One region of the Limnobacter thiooxidans genome, then DNA from elsewhere that is predicted to be linked to it. Evidence: predicted binding sites of a transcription regulator. Region 1 holds the regulator's gene; the other holds the start of a gene.
The links. The regulator FliA, encoded in region 1, starts transcription of late flagellar genes. The targets are predictions, from matches to a motif close to CTAAAGTTTNNNNNNNNNNNGCCGNTA.
Positions count from the first base shown of each region.

Region 2: the regulator FliA is predicted to act here: its motif matches at 1,474-1,500, upstream of bcsB (cellulose biosynthesis cyclic di-GMP-binding regulatory protein BcsB).

Region 1 is NZ_AP028947.1:1,162,404-1,165,782, forward strand. Features, by position in the region: gene RGQ30_RS05325 (P-loop NTPase family protein) at 1-753, shown strand, start outside; gene RGQ30_RS05330 (RNA polymerase sigma factor FliA) at 779-1,495, shown strand; gene RGQ30_RS05335 (PAS domain-containing protein) at 1,501-2,424, shown strand; gene RGQ30_RS05340 (sensor histidine kinase) at 2,434-3,379, shown strand, end outside.
Region 2 is NZ_AP028947.1:3,198,999-3,202,377, forward strand. Features, by position in the region: gene RGQ30_RS14610 (response regulator) at 1-951, opposite strand, end outside; gene RGQ30_RS14615 (STAS domain-containing protein) at 958-1,296, opposite strand; gene bcsB (cellulose biosynthesis cyclic di-GMP-binding regulatory protein BcsB) at 1,541-3,379, shown strand, end outside.

The DNA of each region.
Region 1 (3,379 bases):
CAAGCCAATACACTTCGACACCTGCTGGGTCAGCAACACGCCGTCATTCATCCGATTCTGGGTGACATGGGGTCTGACTACGCCGCCTGCCTGGGACGCTTCGTACTTGAACAACAAGCACAGCGTGACCGGGTTACTGCCTTGTTTGACGGTTCAAGCGAAGGCCTGCTGCAATTGCTGCCCCAGGGCGCACGGCACGATCTTATCGAGTTTTTCAATGGCAAGCTGAACCTGGAAGATCAGGTGGTGCAGTTGGGCGACAGGCAATACCTGGTGCCCGCCAAACTGGGCCTGCAGGCCCTGGCCCGAAAACCGGGGCAGGTCAACGCCTTGTTGGGCAAGTTGCACCGCATGCCGGTCAACTGTGACCGCTATTACGCCACTTTGCCCTACGAGGCTGTAGAGCTGGCTCACGCCTTGTCTCCGAATGATGAATGGTACTGGGTTGTGCAACCCACCGCGCGGTCCGTCACACGGGCTTTCCACGCCATTCGTTCTTCGAAAGGGGTAGACGAAAACATTCAACACCGTGTTATTGTTGCAGGTGTGAAGAGCACGGATGAAGCTGATCATGTATTCGCCAATCTGCTCGAAAGTACGTCGTCCATGTTGGCAACTCCTTTGCAGTACGCGGGGCATTTGCCAGCGCTGGCGCCGGGCAGGGCGCTGAATCAGGTCAGTCGGGAGATGATTGCGGCGGGGCGTCGAATCGCGAAGGCCATTTGTTCGTTCGATGAACACGCGCTGGCGTAATAACAAGACAGGAATCACACACTCCATGTACACAGCCCAGGGCACACTCAACAAATCCAAGCAGATCGACCAGTACATACCGCTGGTGCGCCGACTTGCTCACCACCTCATTGCGAAGCTGCCGGCCTCAGTGCAAATCGATGACTTGATTCAAGCCGGTCTCATTGGACTGATGGACGCAATCACCCGGTTTGAAGAAGGGCAGGGCGCACAGTTCGAAACTTACGCCAGCCAACGCATTCGTGGTTCCATGCTGGATGAATTGCGCTCTGCAGACTGGATGCCCCGCGGTGTTCGCCAAGCCCAGCGAAAAATCGAAACGGCCACCTTAAAGGCCGAGCAACAGTTGGGTCGTTCTGCCACCGAAAAGGAAATAGCGGAAGTCATGGGCGTGAGCCTGGATGAATACCAGAACATGCTGTTCGACTCGCGCGGTGCCCAACTGGTCTTTTACGACGACTATGCCGAGGACGGTGATGGCGAAGGTTACCTGGATCGCCAGATGGATGGTGATGAAGACGCCAATCCACTCGAGCTGTTGGGTGACCAACGATTCCGGTCCACGCTGATTCAAGCCATCGAAGAACTGCCAGAGCGTGAAAAAATGCTCATGGGGCTGTATTATGAACAGGAGTTAAACTTCCGTGAAATTGCGGCTGTTCTTGGGGTCACTGAATCCCGCGTGTGCCAGTTGCACACCCAGGCTGTCAGTCGTCTCAAGGCCAAGCTTCGCGACTACTAATTTGCATGGCCCAGCCTAAAGATCAAGGAACACCGAAAACCTTCAGGCAATCCAGCAAGCGGGTCAACCGTTCCCTGATTCTTGTTGTCATAACAGCCATCGGCCCCTTGGCGCTCACCGGGCTTTACATGGCAGGCAACACCACCGACCCCGATGGTTGGCTGCTCACAATTTTCTTTTCCCTGCTGTTGGGTGCGATTGGTGCCTGGTTCATGGGCAACAAGCTGATTTCCGGCTTGCTCGGAATCATTCAGACATCTGTTCAATCTGAAAGCCAGCTGCGCCGCCTGATGGAATTGTCGGGCGACTGGTACTGGCAGCAAGATCCGGCCCACACCATCGTGCGCATTATTTATCGTGGAAAAGATCAGAACGGCACACCGAAAAGCAGCCAACCCTTGCCCTTCGACGGCTTGGCGCGCTGGGAAGTGGAAGGCTTGAGCTGCATCGACCCGCGTTACAACTGGGACACATTCAAGGCATTGCTGGACAATCACCAGCCTTTTGACAAAGTCAGTTTTGAATATTGGCCACGTAACGCCGAACGCATCATCTTCGAATCCACAGGGCGCCCCTTGTATGGCCCCAAGGGCGAGTTTCTGGGTTACATGGGTGTTTCAACGGACATGACCCAAAAGCGCTTGAATGAGCAAATGCTTTCATTGCAGCGCTCCCTGTTGCAGGGGGTTCTGCTTTCTGCGCCCATTCCCGAGTTGGCTGCTTCATACGCCCGCGGACTGAAAAACTGCCTGACCGTTCACGCCGAAGTGGTGCTAGGATTTCGTGACAAATCCGAACAAAATCACTGGCGTGTTCGCGGAACCAACCCCTTGATTCGCATGCCGCTGGACAAAGGCCAGGCTTTTTGGGACAACGCAGAGCAGTACTGCGATCCGCTGGAAGGTCATGACCAGCATGGCCTGGTTTGACTGAGCAAAATGAAGCCCGAACATTATTTTGATGACAGCTGGAAAAACGAGCTGGGTATTTCCTCTATTTGGCTGGCCCGCAGAAAAGCCGTGGAGCCGAATCAGCCCGAATACTGGATCATGGTGGCTCAGCAGGGCGTTGAGCATGCCTGTCATGACGATGTACTTCGGGTTTTAACCGCCATTCGCTTGTTGGGTTTGTGTGTTGAACGCCGAGTATTCGAAGATGATTTACAAGGCTTGAACGGCACGCTGGAGCAGCGCATTACCGATCGCACAGCTGAACTGACCCGCAGCAATTCCGAGCTGGAAGCTTTCACTTACACCGTGTCGCACGACTTGCGGGCACCCCTGCGTGCCATTGACGGGTTTTCCAGTATCTTGAAAGAAGATTTCGCCGATAGTCTGCCTGCTGAAGCCAACGGCCTGCTTGACCGAATCAGTAACAATGCCCGTCAAATGGGCGGTTTGATTGACGGGCTTCTGGATTTTTCCCGCCTTTTGCGTACCGATGTGGCCCGCGTCAAGGTGGATCAGCAACAGTTGGTGGAGCAGATTCTCGATCAGCTTGATGCCAAGCGCAAAAACATCGTCGAGGTGTGTGACCTGCCACCGGTGTATGCAGACCCGGTGTTACTTAAACAGGTCTGGATGAATTTGATCGACAATGCACTGAAGTTCAGCAGCAAGGCCGAACACCCCAAGGTGATCATTCATTGCGAAAAAGGGGTGCGGACTTTCCGCTTTACCGTACAAGACAATGGTGCTGGCTTTGACATGAAATACGCGGACAAGCTGTTCAATGTGTTTGAACGTTTGCACCACAAAAAAGATTTTGACGGCACTGGTGTAGGCCTGGCCATTGTCAAACGGATCATCGAACGCCACGGTGGAGAAATCAGTGCCAGTGGTGAATTGGGCCAGGGTGCATGCTTTACCTTCACGCTACCCGATC
Region 2 (3,379 bases), 1.5 Mb from region 1:
AACCGGGTACCCTCCTTGACCCAATACCTGAACACCGCCCTGGCCTGTCAACAAGATGGGCGAAGGGTGCCCAGCCTGGCAAAGGGAAATCTGACGTGTTGCGGTGTTGAAGATGCCGTAAATCATGGTGAAATACGACAGGTCCGACTCGGTTTGCTGGAAAAGTCGATTCAGCCGGGCCACCACATCCCTGGGACGGGAAACCGCACGGATGCCATCTGCACCAACCGAACTTTCCAGTACGAGGCTTGAGCTGGAGTTGTCAGCAAACATTTGTACCAGTTGCATCGACTTCACGGCGGCCGGAATACCATGCCCCGACACATCCAGCAGATAAAAGCCATACACATCAGGCTGCAGTTCGAAAACATGCAAATGGTCGCCGGAAACATATTTCGACGGTACAGACAACCACTGATAATTCAAGCCGGCAAAGGGACTTTCGGGTTCGGGAAGGTAACTGCGTTGGAGGCTGGACACTGCCCTGAGGTCTTGAGCAATCACATCGTGAGCCCGAGAGAGCTCGTCGGTTTTGCGGGCCAGCTGGGCCTGCAACTCAATTCGACGAACAGCCGATTGGAGACGGGCTTCAAGTTCACTGCCATCAACCGGCTTGGCGAGCACGTCGTCTGCACCAGCGTCGAGTGCCTTGATCAGGAACTCCTCATCATTCTGGGCTGACATCAAGATGATGTAGGTATATTGCCCCAGATTCAGGTTGCGCAGGGTCAGACACAATTCCGTACCTTGCATTTCCGGCATTTGCCAATCGGCCAGCACCAACTGGATTTTCTTTTGCTGAATCAGCTCAATGGCCTGTTGTCCGCTTTCCGCGAATTCCACCGGGTAACCCCACTTGGCCACCATGTGGACAAACAGGTTGCGCTCGACCACCGAATCATCAACTACCAGAATTCGAGGCAGGGATTTACCAGGGTCATTGGCCTGCACGCTGTCTCAGGCCTGCTGAAAAAAGGCGATTGCTTTGGGCATGTCGTCCAGCAAAGAAAACTGACGATCCATGCGAGACAACTCGAACATCATTCGAACTGATTTGTTCATGCCAATCAATGTCAATTTACCCTGGTTGTTGCTGATGTTTTTGAGCAAGGCGACCAGCGATCCGAGACCACCAGAATCGACCAGCTTCACGGCAGAAATATCAAGGGCGAATTTTTTACTGGTTTCTAACTTTGAAACCACAGCGTTCCGTATGATTGTGCCCACGGCGCTGTCGAGACGGACCGCTTCGACCTTCAATACAAACACATCGCCGATGTCTTCTGTTGAAACCATTTAACCCACCCTAAACTTATAGATCTCTCACACAAAAAGTGCGACTTTTACGACACTTTATTTAATAATTGATCAAATAAAGCGCTATGACTGGAGCATATACAAAACCTTGGTATAGCGTGACAATGAATGTGGAATAATTCCCACAAGAAACAGAAAAACCCGCAAACGGGTTTACTCAAGTTTGCAACTCAAAGTTCATGTACCCCTTATCTTATTACCAAGCCCAGCGATGATCCAATATATGAAACACACTTTATCAATTGCCATTTGCGTGTTTTGTTTGACGGGTCACGCCCAGCTGCCCGTGCCACCGGTCCAACAGACCCAAGCCGCACGCGCGGAAAGTGCGGGTACCGAGAAGCAGCGAACGCTGACTTTTTCAGAAATGGGGCAATCTCGCGGTGTCCGTCTCACGGGTACAAACCGTTTGATCGATTTGAATTCGGGTATTCGCTTGGACGAATTGGTGACGCGGGCCAGCCTGAACCTGAAGGTTCTTTACCCGCAGGGCATGCGGCACGACCAGTCATTCATTCGCGTGTATGTGAACGACCAGTTGTCTGCGTTGAGCCAACTCAGCGCAAGCCGGGCAGGTATCAGCCACAACATGACGCTTGAACTGGACCCCACGCTGTTTTCCGATTTCGCAACCATCCGGATCGAATACGACGGCACCTATGACACCGAGTGTGTGGACCCAGGCAATCCGACTCTGCGTGTGGACATTCGACCTGAAAGCACCCTGACGATTGTCTCCACGCCTCTAAACCTGGTGAACGACCTGGCTCTGTTGCCGGCGCCATTTTTTGATCCCCGGGACAATCGAAAACTGAAACTTCCACTGGTGTTGCCCGCTAAACGCAGCGACACCAACCTGAAAGCTGCGGGCATTCTGGCGTCGTGGATGGGAGCTCAGGCGTTTTATCGTCAGGCTGAATTCGATCTGCTGGACAATGCTTCACCCACACGCCACACCATCATATTAACCACGGGCGAAAACATGCCGCAGGGCATGGACAAGACGCAGATTGAGGGACCAAGCCTGATGATTGTCGGGTCGCAAGACAACCCTTCGATCAAACACCTGTACGTGATGGGTCGCACCGAGGACGAGTTGCTGCAGGCTGTTTATGGCTTGGTGATTGAGGGCCAGGTGCTCAGTGGTCAAAAAGCACTGGTCAAGAAAGTGGAACTGGGTGCACCCCGCAAGCCTTATGATGCACCACGCTATGTACCCACCGACAGGCCAGTTCGCTTTGGTGAACTGATTGATTTTCCGGGACAACTCGAGGTCAGTGCCGACAAACCGCGCGCGGCACTGAACCTTCGCCTGCCACCAGACTTGTTCAGTTGGGCGGGTCGCAACATACCGATGGATTTGAAGTACCGTTACACCGCCCCGTCGCGCTGGAACGACTCTTTGTTGAACATTGAAATCAACAACGCATTGATTCAGTCGTTCAGGCTGGCGCCGCGTTCGGAACAAGTGCAAAACAAGATCAACATCGACCTGCTCGGCCAGGCTGAACTAAGCAGTGAAGAGTCACTTCAAATTCCGGCGTTCCGCGTGGGGGGTAACAATGAACTGGCCTTCGGATTTGGCTTCATGGCTGAAGGGGGCGGTGCCTGCACTCGGGTATCACAAGTCGCGCGGGGTTCGATTGATCCGGAATCTACACTGGACTTTTCGAACCTGCCGCACTACACCCGCATGCCCAATTTAACGGCTTTTGCCAACGGCGGTTATCCCTTCAGCATCATGGCCGACTTGTCCGACACAGCCATTGTGTTGCCGACAAACCCGACTGCACTTGAAACACGTTCATTCCTTAATGTGATGGGACTCTTCGGTCAATGGACAGGGCTGCCCGCGACACGCACAACGCTGATCGTGTCGGACAAACCCGAGGGAATCGGCAGCAAAAACTGGTTGGCACTGGGTACCAGCGATCGGCTGGGCTGGTTGAATGAGGCCAACATGAACCTGCCTATGGTGTTGAACAATACCGAGCGCAGTATGGGCTTGCCGCCTGCATTTCAATGGCTGAAGGGCCTTTGGCAGAGTGACAATGAGCTGCAA